2 regions of the Kocuria sp. CPCC 205260 genome follow, and region 1 is predicted to be linked to the other one. Evidence: predicted binding sites of a transcription regulator. Region 1 holds the regulator's gene; the other holds the start of a gene.
What was found. Region 1 encodes HrcA, which represses chaperone genes, less so after heat shock. Its sites were predicted from a motif close to TTNGCACTCGNNNNNNNCGAGTGCNAA; they were not measured.
Positions count from the first base shown of each region.

Region 2: groES (co-chaperone GroES) is a predicted target of HrcA. The motif match lies at 5,206-5,232, and genes of this name have one in related genera.

Region 1 covers NZ_JAVKPT010000001.1:113,836-121,555, reverse strand. Annotated here, with positions in the region: gene RF645_RS00510 (DUF4870 domain-containing protein) at 1-165, opposite strand, end outside; gene RF645_RS00505 (DUF3097 domain-containing protein) at 313-1,179, opposite strand; gene hrcA (heat-inducible transcriptional repressor HrcA) at 1,376-2,389, shown strand; gene dnaJ (molecular chaperone DnaJ) at 2,490-3,644, shown strand; gene RF645_RS00490 (16S rRNA (uracil(1498)-N(3))-methyltransferase) at 3,655-4,419, shown strand; gene RF645_RS00485 (PhoH family protein) at 4,702-5,721, shown strand; gene ybeY (rRNA maturation RNase YbeY) at 5,718-6,224, shown strand; gene RF645_RS00475 (GTPase Era) at 6,292-7,344, shown strand; gene RF645_RS00470 (LCP family protein) at 7,387-7,720, shown strand, end outside.
Region 2 covers NZ_JAVKPT010000003.1:199,765-207,484, reverse strand. Annotated here, with positions in the region: gene guaB (IMP dehydrogenase) at 1-501, opposite strand, end outside; gene RF645_RS08160 (acyltransferase family protein) at 626-2,725, opposite strand; gene groL (chaperonin GroEL) at 2,944-4,551, opposite strand; gene groES (co-chaperone GroES) at 4,714-5,010, opposite strand; gene RF645_RS08145 (siderophore ABC transporter substrate-binding protein) at 5,415-6,419, shown strand; gene RF645_RS08140 (ABC transporter permease) at 6,555-7,553, shown strand; gene RF645_RS08135 (iron chelate uptake ABC transporter family permease subunit) at 7,568-7,720, shown strand, end outside.

The DNA of each region.
Region 1 (7,720 bases):
CAGCGTGGCCAGCTGCTGATCGTCCGAGACGGAGACCGGACCGGGCTGTGCGCTGAGCCCCTCGTACTCGTTCGGCGCCAGGGCCGCCTGGTCGTCGGAGCCGAGGTCGTCCGGCTCGGCACCGGAGTCGCTGAGACGCTGGGGGTTGCTGCTGGAGACGGCCACTGTCCACCTTCGAGGTCGTGTGACCGGCAGGGCCGGTCGTGCGGGCGCCGCAGGTCCCCTGGGGGTCGGGGAGGCGCTCGGGTCCTGCACAGTCTAGCCGCTGACGGCCTCCGAGGGCTTCGTGCGAGGCCCCGTGTGACGGGTTGCTCAGGCGCTGCCGGGGACCGTGACGAAGTCGATGAGCTCCTCGACGCGCCCGAGCAGCGCCGGCTCCAGATCGGCGTAGGTGTCCACGCGGGAGAGGATCGAGCTCCAGGCCCGTCCGATGTCCTCGGGGGTCTCGTGCGGCCAGCCCAGTCCGCGGCAGATCCCGGTCTTCCAATCGATCCCGCGCGGCACCTCGGGCCAGGCGCGGATGCCCATGGCGCTGGGCTTCACGGCCTGCCAGATGTCGATGTACGGGTGGCCCAGCACCGCCACGTTGCCGGGGGCGGACGGCACCCGCATGGCCTGCTCGGCGATCCGGGACTCCTTGGAGCCTGCGACCAGGTGATCGACCAGGATGCCCAGGCGCCGCGACGGCCCGGGGGAGAACTCCGCGACGGCCGCGGCCAGATCGTCCACGCCGTGCAGCGGCTCGACCACGATGCCCTCGACCGCCAGGTCGTGGCCCCAGACCTTCGCGACCAGCTCGGCGTCGTGCTTGCCCTCGACCCAGATGCGGGAGGCCTGGGCCGTGCGGGCGCGGAAGCCCTCCACCTCGACCGACCCGGAGCGGGTGCGCGCGGGAGCCTTGGGGGCGCTGCGGCGCTGAGGCTCGGCCGCGATCACGGGCTCGCCCTCGAAGAGGAAGCCGGGTCCCAGGGGGAAGCTGCGGATCCTGCCCCGACGGTCCTCGAGGCTGAGCACGCGCATGCCGCCGATCGTCTCCAGACGCACTACGGCCCCGACCCAGCCGGTCTCGAACTCCTCGAGGACCATGCCGCGGGCCACCGGCAGCTGACGCGGCTCGGGCGGGCGGTTCGAGGCGGACAGGTCGCTGAGGGAGCGCGGTCCCCAGGACGAAGGGGGCATGGAGGCCTCCAGATCGACGGACGTGGTGGTGCGGTGCGCCGGAGGGGGCGCCTCCGGGCGGATCAGCGGCGAGCGTACCAATGCCCCGGTGCGAGCGCGGAGGCGTGAGCCCGCCTACACTGGCTTAGCAGTGTGTGCCCCCGAGTGCCAGAATGGTCCTCCGAGCGAGCACGCACAGCGCAGGAAGGAGCGGAACATGGATCACCCCCGGCGACTGCAGGTCCTGCAGGCCATCGTGGAGGACTATGTCCACTCCCGGGAGCCGGTGGGCTCCCAGGCCCTCGTCGAGCGCCACGCCCTCGGCGTGTCCTCGGCGACCGTGCGCAACGACATGGGCGTGCTGGAGGAGGAGGGCCTGATCATGGCCCCCCACACCTCCTCGGGTCGGATCCCCACGGCCAAGGGGTATCGCGAGTTCGTCGACCGGATCGCGGCGGTCCAGCCGCTGACCCCGGCCCGGCGCCGCGCGATCCAGACCCTGCTCGAGGGCGCCGACGGCATCGACGACGTCATGGAGCGCACGGTGCGCCTGCTCTCGCAGCTCACCCACCAGGTGGCGGTCGTGCAGTACCCGTCGGTGAGCTCGGCCGCGCTGCGGCACCTGGAGCTGGTGCGCATGGACGAGCACCAGGTCCTGCTGGTCGTGATCCCCACCGACGGCCGGGTCTCCCAGCGGATGCTGCGCATGCCCGAGCCGGTGGCCGAGTCCGTCGTCCTGGATGCCCGGGCGAGGCTGCTGGGCGCGGTCGTCGGGCATCCGCTGGCCGGAGCCGGTGCGGCCGTGATGGCCGCGGCCCAGCAGGCGCCCCCGGCCGAGCAGCCCCTGCTGGAGGCGGCGGCCGCGGCCGTGGCCGCCGTGCTGGACAGCGCGTCCGGGCAGCGCATGCTGCTGGCAGGCACCGCGAACCTGGCCCAGTCCACCGACGACTTCCGCCGCAGCATCGGCCCCGTGCTGGAGGCGCTCGAAGAGCAGGTCACCCTCCTGCAGCTGCTCTCGGAGATGGAGCAGGACGAGCGCGGGGTGGCCGTGCGCATCGGCGCGGAGGACTCGTCGGACCCGCTGGTCGAGACCTCTGTCGTCGCCACCGGATACGGTCCGCAGCGCAGGGCCAAGCTCGGCGTGCTGGGTCCCACCCGCATGGACTACCCGCAGACCATGGCGGCGGTGCGCGCCGTGGCCAGCTACCTCTCGCGCTCGCTGCCCAGCTGAGCCGCACCGAACAGACTCGCGCTCTCCTCGAGCCCGGCCATGCGCCCGGCGAGGGGCGCGCAGACCACGAATCCCAGAGATGACGAGGACGGAACGACCTGTGAGCGATCACTACGAGACCCTGGGCGTGTCCCGGGACGCCTCCGCCGAGGAGATCAAGCGCGCCTACCGCAAGAAGGCCCGTCAGCTGCACCCGGACGTCAACCCGTCGCCGGATGCCGCCGATGAGTTCAAGCGCGTCTCCCACGCCAACGACGTCCTCTCCGACCCGGAGAAGCGGCGCATCTACGACGCCACCGGCAATGAGAACGGCGAGTCCGGCTTCGGCGGAGGCGGCTTCGGCGGCGGCGGGTTCGGGGGCTTCGGCGACATCTTCGACGCCTTCTTCCAGGGCGGCGGAGCCCAGGGCCCCAAGTCCCGCACGCGCCAGGGCCAGGACGCCCTGATCACCGTGGACGTCTCCCTGCAGGAGGCCGTCTTCGGCACCCAGAAGCGGATCACGGTGGACACCGCGGTCGTGTGCCCCGAGTGCCAGGGCACCTGCTGCCAGCCGGGCACCCACCCCGAGCAGTGCACCGACTGCGGCGGCCAGGGCCAGGTCCGCCAGCCCATCCGCTCGCCCCTGGGCACCGTGATGACCGTGGCCGAGTGCCCCACCTGCCGCGGCTACGGCGATGTCATCAAGTCCCCGTGCCAGGAGTGCTACGGCCACGGGCGCGTGCGCGACAAGCGCCCGCTGAACGTCAAGATCCCCGCCGGCGTGCGCAGCGGAGTGCGCATCCGCCTGTCGGGGCAGGGCGAGGCCGGCGTGGCCGGCGGCCCCAGCGGCGACCTGTACGTGGAGACCAAGGTCACCCAGGACCCCACGTTCACCCGCGACGGCGACGACCTGCACGTCACCGTGCAGATCCCCATGACCTCGGCCGCGCTGGGCACCACCCTCAAGCTCGACACCTTCGACGGCCCCCAGGAGATCTCGATCCCCGCAGGCACCCAGTCGGGTCAGACCCGCCGGGTCGAGGGCCTGGGCTCCACCCGCCTGCGCAGCCAGAGCGGGGAGCGCGGCGATCTGGTGGTGCACCTGGAGGTCGAGACCCCCGAGGACCTCACCGGCGAGCAGCGCGAGCTGCTCACCCGGCTGGCCTCCCTGCGCGGCGAGGAGCAGCACACCGGAACCGCCGTGAGCCGCACGCAGGAGCGCGGGGGCGGCGGCGGGTTCTTCTCGCGGCTGCGCGACCGCTTCGCGGATCAGTGAGGCGCCGGACATGACCACGCTGCCCGTCTTCCTCGCCGAGACCGAGATGCTCGGCGCCGGCGCGGGGGAGCAGATCGTGCTCAGCGGCCCTGAGGCCCGCCACGCCGCCACCGTGCGGCGCCTGAGCACCGGCGAGCGGCTCGAGCTCGTCGACGGCCGCGGGCTGCGGGTCACCGGCAGCGTCGTGAGCGCCGCCGGCGACCGGATCGAGCTGCGCGTCGAGGACTCCGTTGAGGAGCCGGCGCGCAGCCCCGAGCTGGTCCTCGTGCAGGCCCTGGCCAAGGGCGACCGTGATCTGCAGGCCGTCGAGTCCTGCACCGAGCTCGGCGTCGAGGCCGTCATCCCGTGGCAGGCCGAGCGCTCGATCGCCAAGCTGCGCCCCGAGCGCCAGGCCAAGCAGCTGGCCAAGTGGGAGTCCGCCCTGACTTCGGCGGCCAAGCAGTCCCGACGGGCTCGCTGGCCGCAGCTGCGCGAGCCGGTCACGAGCTCCTCGCTGGCCCGGCTCATCGAGGAGGCGCCGGGCACGCGCTGGCTGGTCCTGCACGAGAGCGCGCAGCAGCGTCTCACCGAGCTGCTTCCGGAGCTCGCGTCCCACGAGGACCTGGAGGGGATCGGGCTGATCGTGGGCCCGGAGGGCGGCGTCTCGGACACCGAGCTCGAGCGCTTCGTGCAGGCCGGGGCTCAGCCGATGCTGCTGGGCCCGGAGGTCCTGCGCTCCTCCACGGCAGGGGCCGCTGCCGTGGCCGTGCTGTCCTGCGCTCTCGGGCGCTGGTGAGCATCCACGGCGGCACAGCCGCCCGCCGGCGCGTCGCACCGGCGCGATAGCATGGGCCCTCGAACCGCACCTCGGCCTGCACCAGCTGCAGCCTCCCGTGCGGAGCAGACCACGCGCAGCGCAACGGAAGGCGGCAGCGGCCACACGGCCCTCACCATGGATCACAGCACCCTCTCGGACACCGAAGCGGACCCGCAGCGTCCCGTCGGGGCACCCGCGCAGGACACGTCCCCGGAGCAGGAGCGCGTGCGGCGCACCGTCGTCTTCCACGACCGCGAGACCATGGTGCGCAGCATCGGCCAGGCCGATTCCGCGCTGACCCAGATCGAGCTGGCCCGTCCGGGCACCCATCTGCGCGCCCACGACCTCACCGTCTCGGTCGACGGCCGCGCGGAGGACGTCGCCGTCGTCGTCGCGCTGCTCGAGGAGATCCGAGCCCTGGCCTCCCAGGGGACGCTCGTCACCCCGCAGGTGATCGCGCAGCTGATGGGCATCCTGGGCAGGGATGCGGCGGCACGGCCCTCGAGCGCTCTGAACCAGGACATCCTCAGCTCGCGCGGGCGCACCATCCGCCCCAAGACGATCAACCAGAAGCTCTACGTGGACGCCATCGACGACCACACCGTGACCTTCGGCATCGGCCCGGCCGGCACGGGCAAGACGTACCTGGCCATGGCCAAGGCGGTGCAGGCACTGCAGCGCAAGGAGGTCTCGCGGCTGATCCTCACGCGTCCCGCGGTCGAGGCCGGCGAGCGGCTGGGCTTCCTGCCCGGCTCCCTCAACGAGAAGATCGACCCCTACCTGCGGCCGCTCTTCGATGCCCTGCACGAGATGCTCGACCCGGACGCGATTCCCAAGCTCATGGAGGCCGGGACCATCGAGGTGGCCCCGCTGGCCTACATGCGCGGGCGCACGCTCAACGACTCCTTCATCATCCTCGACGAGGCCCAGAACACCACGCCCGAGCAGATGAAGATGTTCCTCACGCGCCTGGGCTTCGGCTCCAAGATCGTGGTCACCGGCGACATCACCCAGGTGGACCTGCCCGGCGGCACATCCTCGGGCCTGCGCCAGGTCGAGCACATCCTCCACGGCGTCGAGGACATCGCCTTCCCGGAGCTGACCAGCGACGATGTCGTGCGCCACGAGCTGGTGGGGCGGATCGTCGATGCCTACGAGGTCTTCGGCGTGACCAACCGCCGGCGCCAGGAGCGCCGCGAGCGCAAGGACGCCCGTCGTGAGGCCGCAGCCCAGCGCGGGACGTCGCAGGACGCACAGGAGCGGCAGGGGGAGGACGCATGAGCGTCGAGTTCGACATCCGCCCGCTGCCGGAGGACGCCACGGCCGCCGATCGCGCCAGCTGGGAGGCGTACGTCCCGGCGCGGCAGCGGGAGCTGATCGAGCACTGCTTCCGCGAGCTGCACCTGTCGAAGTCCGTCGAGCTGTCGATCGCCGTGGTCGACGAGGACGAGATGTCCGAGCTGCACGTGCAGTGGATGGATCTTCCCGGGCCCACCGACGTCCTGTCCTTCCCCATGGACGAGCTGCGCGCCGGCACCGCCCAGGAGCCGACCGAGGGCGTGCTCGGGGACATCGTGCTGTGCCCGCCGGTGGCCGCCAGGCAGGCCGCCGAGGCCGGGCACAGCACCGAGGACGAGTTCGCCCTGCTGACCGTGCACGGCATCCTGCACCTGCTCGGCCACGACCATGCCGAGGACGACGAGCGCACGACCATGTTCGCCCTGCAGCGACAGCTGCTCAGCGGCTTCCTGGGCCGGCAGGCCCCCGCCGAGACCATCCGCTGAACCGCCGCCGAGCGCAACGCAGCGGCCATCCCGTCCTCACCACGACACCTGAGAGCAGCACCTGAAGATGAGCGAGACAACCCGGACCGGCGGCCCCGCGCAGTGGGATGACCCCGCACAGACGCGCGCGGGCTTCGCCGTCTTCGTGGGACGGCCCAACGTCGGCAAGTCCACGCTGACCAATGCGCTGGTCGGCGAGAAGATCGCGATCACGTCCAACCGCCCGCAGACCACGCGCCACACCATCCGCGGGATCGTGCACCGGGACAGCGGCCAGCTCGTGCTCGTCGACACGCCGGGGGTCCACCGCCCGCGCACGCTGCTGGGGGAGCGGCTCAACGAGCTCGTGAGCGAGACCCTCAGCGAGGTCGACGTCCTGGGCATCTGCATCCCGGCGGACGAGAAGATCGGCCCCGGCGACCGCTTCATCGCCCAGCAGCTTGCCAGTGCTGGGCGCAAGCCGATCGTCGCGATCATCACCAAGGCGGACAAGGTCGATCGCGGGGAGCTCGCCGAGCAGCTCATGGCCGTGGAGGCCATGGGTCGCGAGGTGCTCACCGCGGAGCACGTGGAGTTCCAGCGCCGTCAGGCCATCAGGGCCAGGAAGCGCGGGCGCGACTACACGCCGACTCCGGTGCCCGAGGACATCGGATTCGCCGATGTCATCCCCGTCTCGGCGGTCGACAGCTTCAAGCTCGAGGAGCTGGCCGAGCTGCTGATCTCGCATATGCCGATCTCCCCGCCCCTGTACCCGGACGGCGACCTCACGGACGAGCCGGAGATGACGCTCGTGGCCGAGCTCGTGCGCGAGGCGGCCCTGGAGGGCGTGCGCGACGAGCTGCCGCACTCCCTGGCTGCCGTGTGCGACGACATGATCCCGCGCGAGGACCGGCCCGAGGACGATCCCATGCTGGACGTGCACGTCTCGCTGTATGTGGAGCGCCCGTCGCAGAAGGCCATCGTGATCGGCAAGCAAGGGGCCCGCCTCCGCGAGATCGGCGCCACGTCCCGTGCTTCGATCGAGCGGCTGCTCGGCACCCGGGTCTACCTCAGCCTGCACGTGAAGGTGGCCAAGGAATGGCAGCGCGACCCGCGGCAGATGTCACGGCTCGGCTTCTAAAAGCCCCGAGGCCACCCCCCCAGATCGACCGGAACAGAGCACGTGAGCACACACCCCCGAGATGACGCAGCAGCCGACGAGCGCACCACCGAGCCGGAGCAGCTCGGTCGTCACTGGAGTGCCGCGTCCGCGCCGCCGGAGGGGCGGCGCTGGGGACTGATCATCGCGGCCATGCTTCTGGCCGTCGTGGTGGGCATCGGCGGGCTGAGCATCTTCAAGCTGCAGCAGAACCTGGTCACCAGCCCGCTGAACCTGGGGCAGGAAGAGGCGGAGGACTCCGGGGCCACCGACATCCTCATCCTCGGCTCGGACACCCGCGCCGGTGAGGGGAACTCCCGCTACGGGGAGGTCGAGGAGGGCAACGGCGGCGGCAAGA
Region 2 (7,720 bases), on a different contig from region 1:
CATGACCTCTCGCACGATGCGGGTGTCGAAGTCCGACTCCGGCAGGTAGCGGGTATCGCGGTTGGTGATGATGCCGACCAGGCGGGTGCCGTCCTCGACCACGGGCAGGCCCGAGACCTTGTAGTAGCCGCAGAGGCGGTCGAGCTCGCGCAGGGTGGCCTCCGGGCTGACCGTCACGGGATCGGTGATCATCCCGGACTCGCTGCGCTTGACCAGGTCCACGTTCTCGGCCTGATCCGCGATCGACAGGTTGCGGTGCATGACGCCCATGCCGCCCAGGCGGGCCATCTGGATCGCCATCTTGGCGGTGGTCACCGTGTCCATGGCGGCCGAGATGATGGGCGTCTCGAGCTCGATGCGCCGCGACAGGCGCGTGCGCGTGGAGGCCTCCGACGGGATGACATCCGTGCTGCCCGGCAGCAGGAGGACGTCGTCGTAGGTGAGTCCGACGAAGCCGAACGGATCCTCGGACAGGGCGGTCGGGACGGGGGCTTCTGACACGGGGAGGACCTTTCCATCGACGGCACGGCCGACGCCCCGGCGGCTCCCGGGCGCGGTGCGGTTTCGAGAGGACAGTCTAGGACCCTTCACGGGCCCTCGGCCCCTCCGCCTGCCGAGGCGGCCCTCACTGCAGCTGCGGCAGAGCGGGCTGGTGCTCCACGACCACGCCGTCCCCGGCCAGGGCTGCGGCCAGGCGGTCGCCGAAGGTCCAGGCCAGCGAGCGCGAGTAGGGAATGGACAGGTGCCCGCTGTCCCACTGCACGTACATGTTCCCGATGACGGGCGGGCAGGTCCCCTCCGGGCAGATCTGATCGGTCATGTCCATCTCGGCGTACAGCGGCAGCTCCTCGGCCAGCGGCTGCATGGGATCGGGCTGTCCGAGCATGGGATGGGTCTTCTGGCATTGCGGAGCCTGCGCGGACCCCTCCTCCATGACGCATTCCGGCGGAGCCTGATCGAACCGCGGGATGTCGCGCACTCCCAGGACGCGGTAGCCCTCGCCCGTGACCTCGCGCACGCGCTGGTCGTAGTCCGGCTTGTAGTACTCGCCCTCGGCGTTGGTGAAGGTCGACTGGGTGATGATCAGATCGGGGTCGATCTGATGCACCAGGGGCATGGAGCCGTCGAGCCAGGGGCCGCACTCGTCATCGAGCTGGTCCTCGTGGCTCGTCCAATAGCAGCCGGGCCTGATGTAGCTGACCACCCGCCAGCCGTTCGCCTCGGCCACCGGCCGCAGGGCGTCCAGCCAGTGCTCGGAGTGCGAGTTGCCGATCAGCAGCACGGTCTGCGACGGGTCCTCCGCGGGCACCGATTCGCGGCACCACTGCTGCGATCCGACGGGGATGTCCCATTCGCTCGGGCATGCCGCGCCCCGGTCCGGCGCCTGGTCGTCGAGCTGGGCGGCCAGCGGAATCGTCGGGGCGTCGGGATCCGGCGCGGTCTGCACGTCGTCTCGCAGCACGAGCGCACCCGGGTTCGAGGCCGTGGGGCCGTCCGGGGCCTCGGCGACGTCCGCGCGCAGACTCTGCTGCCAGGCAAGGACCGGCCCCAGACCGACCGCCAGACACACGACGACCGCTCCGGCCAGGCGCAGCTTGGTGGCCTCGGGCCACTTCCAGCTCTTCAGCGGCGTCTCGATGAGCTTGGTCGCCAGGATCGCCAGAGCGAGCGAGAGCACGATCAGCACCACCCCGGAGCGCGGCCCCGCCTCCGGGCGGTCGCGGATGACCAGGTAGGTGATCAGCAGCGGCCAGTGCACGAGGTAGAGCGCGTAGGAGGAGTCCCCCAGGCGCACCAGCGGCTTGGCGGCGAAGATCCGGTCCAGGCCGAAGCGCGAGTCCGTCTGCCCGGCGACCATGATGGCGGCCGCCGAGAGCAGGGGCCACAGGGCGATCCAGCCGGGGAAGGCCCCCTGCACATCGACCAGCAGGCCCACCAGCACCATCGAGACGAACCCCACCCACCCCAGCACCACGCGCAGCCACCGCGGGAGTCGGATGAAGGGCAGCGCCAAGGCCAGCAGCGAGCCCAGGGCGAACTCCCACAGCCGGGTTCGGGTGTCGAAGTAGGCGAACTCCTGCTGGGTGGCGGTCGTGACGATCGAGAACACGAGCGAGGCGGCGAAGATGGCGCTGAACAGCACCGCGAGCACAGGCACGGGCCGCAGGCGGGACCGGCCGCGGGTCAGCAGCCAGGTCAGTCCGAACAGCAGCGGCCACAGCAGGAAGACCTGGCCCTGGACGGACAGGGACCAGAAGTGCTGGAACGGGCTGGCCGTGGAGCGGTCGGCGGCGTAGTAGTCCACCGAGGTGAGAGCCAGGACCCAGTTCTCGGTGTAGGTCAGGGCCGCCGCTGCCTGACGCAGGGCCTCCTCGACACGGTAGGCCGGGAAGAACAGAGCGACCAGCACCAGGGTGCCCAGCACCGTGAGCACCGCCAGCGGCAGCAGCCGCTTGAAGGTGTGCAGCCAGTAGCGTCCGATCCGCAGCGGGCGCCCGCCTTCGAGCTTGCGCACGAACGACAGCGTCATGAAGAACGCCGAGATCAGCAGGAAGATGTCCACGCCGCCCGAGACCCGCCCGAGGAAGACGTGGTAGAGCACGACCATGATCACGGCGACGGCGCGCAGCCCCTGGATCTCCGGGCGGAAGCCGGAGTACCTGGCCACGGATTCCCGGCGGCGGGCGTCGTCCGCGGTGCCGCCTGTCTCCTGCTGCTCGGACATGCTTCTCCTCCGTGCTGCGGCCACGGCAGCGGGTCATGCGGAAGCCTGCATGCATGCGCAGCCTCCGGGGGAAATACGGGCGTCAACCTACCAGCGCAGGCTGCCCGCCCGCGGCATCGTCCGAGGTGCGCAGAAGGCCCGGCTCCCGCCGCGAGTGCGACGGGACCCGGGCCTGTCCTCGGCCTGCTTCGGCCGCTGTCAGCGCCGCAGCTTCCGGATCAGTGCTGGTGGCCGTGGTCGTCCTGATCGTCCTCCGCGGGCTTGTCGGTGACCAAGGTCTCGGTGGTCAGCACCAGGGCCGCGATCGAGGCCGCGTTCTGCAGCGCAGAGCGGGTCACCTTGACGGGATCGATGATGCCCGCCGCCAGCAGATCGGTGTACTGATCGGCCTTGGCGTCGTAGCCGTGCCCGAGCTCCATCTGCTCTACGCGCGAGACCACGACCCAGCCGTCCTGGCCGGCGTTCTGCGCGATCCAGCGCAGCGGCTGGCGCAGGGCGCGGCGCACGATGTCCGCGGCCACGGCAGCGTCGCCGTCGAGCTGGGCCTTGACGTCGTCGATCGCCGCAGAGGCGTGGACCAGCGCCGAGCCGCCGCCGCCCACGATGCCCTGCTCGAGGGCCGCGCGGGTCGAGGAGACGGCGTCCTCGATGCGGTGCTTGCGCTCCTTGGCCTCGACCTCGGTGGCCGCGCCGACCTTGATGACGGACACGCCGCCGGCCAGGCGCGCCAGGCGCTCCTGCAGCTTCTCGCGGTCCCACTCGGAATCGGTGCGCTCGACCTGGCCGCGGATGTAGTCCACGCGCTCGGAGATCGCCTCGGCGGTGCCGCCGCCGTCGATGATCGTGGTCTCGTTCTTGGTCACGGTGACCGTGCGGGCGGAGCCCAGCTGCTCCAGGGAGACCTGGTCCAGGGCGATGCCCAGCTCGGAGGTCACCACGGTGCCGCCGGTGAGAACCGCCAGGTCCTCCATGATCGCCTTGCGGCGGTCGCCGAAGCCCGGGGCCTTCAGGGCCACGACGTCCAGGGTGCCGCGCAGCTTGTTGACGACCAGCGTGGACAGGGCTTCGCCCTCGACGTCCTCGGCGATGATCGTCAGCGGCTTCTTGGTCTGCACGACCTTCTCGAGCACCGGCATGAGCTCCTGCGCCGAGGAGATCTTGCCCTGGTAGAGCAGGACCAGGCCGTCGGACATGACGGCCTCCTGGCGCTCGGCGTCCTTGACGAACGACGGCGACAGGTATCCCTTGTCGAACTGCATGCCCTCGGTGACCTCGAGCTCGATCTCCGTGGAGGAGCCGTCCTCGATGGTGATCACGCCGTCCTTGCCCACGACCTCGAAGGCCCGGGAGATCAGCTCGCCGATCTCCTCGGACTGCGAGGAGATCGCAGCGACCTTGGCGACCTCGTCGCCGGAGACCTCGCGGGCGTCCTCGAGCAGGCGATCGGCGACCGCCTGGACGGCGACCTCGATGCCCTTCTTGATCTGGCCCGGGGCGGCGCCGGCGGCCACGTTGCGCAGGCCCTCCTCCACGAGCGCCTGCGCCAGGACGGTGGCGGTCGTGGTGCCGTCGCCGGCGACGTCGTTGGTCTTGGTCGCGACCTCCTTGGCGAGCTGGGCGCCCAGGTTCTGGTAGGGGTCGTCCAGCTCAACCTCTCGGGCGATCGTCACGCCGTCATTGGTGATGACGGGGGCGCCCCACTTCTTGTCCAGGACCACGTTGCGGCCGCGCGGGCCAAGGGTGACCTTGACGGTGTCGGCCAGGCGGTCGACACCCTCCTTCAACTGATTGCGTGCGTCCTCGCGGAAGAGCAGCTGCTTGGCCATGGGCCGGATTCTCCTTCGGGATCGACGGGCGCGGGCCCGTCGGGATGACTGGGGTCTTGATCGACGAGAGAGGGCGCCGGCCATGCGGACCCGCGCAACTGCGGGGCACGCGGCGGGCGCCCTCTGCTCGGACCGCCTGAGGTGATCAGGGGGTCGTCAGGCTCACTTCTCGACGACGGCCAGCACGTCGCGCGCCGGCAGGACGAGGAACTCCTCGCCGTTGTACTTGACCTCGGTGCCGCCGTACTTGGAGAAGATCACGAGATCGCCCTCCTTGACGTCGACCGGGATGCGGTTGCCGGAGTCGTCGACGCGGCCCGGGCCCACGGCCATGACCTTGCCCTCCTGGGGCTTCTCCTTGGCGGTGTCCGGGATGACCAGGCCGGAGGCGGTGGTCTGCTCGGCCTCGACGACCTGGACGACGATGCGGTCTTCAAGCGGCTTGATGGAGATCGACACGATGTCTCCTTCTCTCATGGATTCGAAGTGTTGCTGAAGCTGTCACGGCGCCCCGCCGAGGTGCTGCTCCCCGCTGCTGCGAGGACCCCGGTGCTGGTGCGCCAGAGGATCTGCCAACCGTCGTCGCGGTGCCGATCGGCCCGAATCCCTTAGCACCCCCCGAGGGCGAGTGCTAAAGCCACCTTAGAGACGGCGCTGGCAGTCGGTCAAGGCGAGTGCCAACTGCACACTGCGGAGGAACGAACGCCCCGGAACGACTCCCAGCCGGCCCGCAGGCTCCGAGGAAAGCCCTGGCAACAGCTGGGAGAATCCTTTAAGGTCGCCAGTAAGGTAACCCTGACCTACTCAAGGTGAGGCTCACCTTGCTCCGCCACCACGTCGTCGACAGACAAGAGGATGCTCCCATGCCTGCACCCAGCCGCCGCTCCGGCGCCGCACTGGCCGCCCTGCCCCTGGCCCTGGCCCTGGCCCTCGGACTCACCGCCTGCGGCGGCTCCGGCGACTCGGACAGCCCGAGCAGCTCCGGGGAGACCGACAGCATCGAGGTCGAGGACAACTTCGGCACCGAGACCGTCGCGCTGCCGCCGCAGAACGTGGTCGCCACCGACAACCGCACGTTCGAGACCCTGTGCGAGTGGGACGTCGAGCTGGCCGCGGCGCCCAAGCCCCTGCTGCCGGAGACGGTCGAGTGCTGGCAGGGCGATGACGTCGTCGACATCGGCAATCACCGCGAGCCGGACCTCGAGGCCATCGCCGGCGTGGAGCCCAGCCTGGTGGTCAACGGCCAGCGCTTCGGCGACTACCACGATCAGATCGCCGAGCTCGTCCCGGATGCCGCGATCGTGGAGTTCGAGCCCCGCGAGGGCGAGGACTTCTTCGAGGAGCTCAAGCGCCAGACCTCGGCCATCGGCGAGATCTTCGACAAGACCTCGGAGGCCGACTCGCTCAACGGCGGCCTGGACGATGCCGCCCAGCGCGTGTCCGACTCCTATCAGGAGGGCGACACCGTCATGGCCGTCAACGTCTCCGGCGGCGAGATCGGCTACATCGCCCCGGGCGTGGGACGCACCTTCGGGCCGCTGTTCGACGAGTTCGGCTTCACCCCGGCCCTCGAGGTCGAAGGCGCCTCGGACGACCACCAGGGCGACGACATCTCCGTCGAGGCCATCGCCGACTCCGACCCGGACTGGATCGTGGTCCTGGACCGCGACGCCGGCGTGAGCTCGGAGGAGGGCGCCACCCCCGCCGCCGAGGTCATCGAGCAGTCCGAGGCGCTGCAGGACGTGACCGCCGTGAAGGAGGGCAACATCTACTACGCTCCGGCGGACACCTACACCAACGAGGGCATCCAGACCTACACCGAGATCTTCAACGGCCTGGCCGACGCCTTCGAGTCCAAGAGCAGCTGACCTGCTGATCTGTCAGCGGCGGCACCGGCGTCGAGGCCCGATGCAGGTGCCGCCGCTGAGGCATGCGCCTCGTGCCCGGCCTCCCGGGACGAGGCGCATGCCTCCGCACCGCCCGACCATGCTGAGGGGACCCCGATGACCGAAGCCCGCACCGGCGCCGAGGCGAGCACCCGACGATCCGGGCTCGCCGCAGCCCTGCTCGACTGGAAGCTGTGGCTGGCGACCGCAGCGGTCGCAGGGCTGCTGGTCCTGTCCCTGTTCACGGGGGTCTACGACCTCGGCTCGGAGGGCGGCGCTGAGATGCTCGGCATCACCCGCCTTCCCCGCACGATCGCCCTCGTGCTGGCCGGGGCGGCCATGTCCATGTCCGGGCTGGTCATGCAGCTGCTGACGCAGAACCGCTTCGTGGAGCCCACGACCACCGGCACGACCGAATGGGCGGGGCTGGGCCTGCTCACCGCCATGATCGTCTTCCCGTCTGCCACGCTCATGACGCGCATGGGAACCGCCATCCTCTTCGCCTTCATCGGCACGATGGTCTTCTTCCTCTTCCTGCGCCGGGTGTCCCTGCGCTCGTCGCTGATCGTGCCCATCGTCGGCATCATGCTCGGCGCCGTGGTCGGCTCCGTCTCGACCTTCCTGGCGCTGCAGACCGACATGCTGCAGAACCTCGGCGTGTGGTTCGCCGGCAGCTTCACCTCGGTGCTGCGCGGGCAGTACGAGGTCCTGTGGATCGTGGCGGCCGTCGTGGTCGTGGTGTTCATCGTGGCCGACAGGCTCACGGCCGCCGGGCTGGGCGAGGACATCGCCACGAGCATCGGGCTGAACTACAGCCGGATCATCCTCTTCGGCACGATCCTGATCGCGATCGCCACCGGGGTGGTGACCGTCGTGGTCGGCAATCTGCCGTTCCTGGGGCTGATCGTGCCCAACATCGTCTCGATGATCCGCGGCGACGACCTGCGCTCCAACCTTCCCTGGGTCTGCCTGCTGGGCATCGCGATCGTCACCGTGTGCGATCTGCTGGGGCGCACGCTGATCGCCCCGTTCGAGATCCCCGTCTCCGTGATCCTCGGCATCGTCGGAGCCGTCGTGTTCGTCGCCCTGCTGCTGCGCCAGCGCCGCAGCGCCTGATGGAGGACCCCCGGATGACACTCGCCAGACCCACGACCGCCAAGGCCCAGCGCTCGAGCGCCGGGGCCTTCGCGACCCCCGCCGCCCGCCGGCGCTACGTCATCGTGGTCGTGGTGCTGCTCGCGCTGTCCCTGCTCTTCGCCGGCGGCCTGCTGGCCTGGGACAAC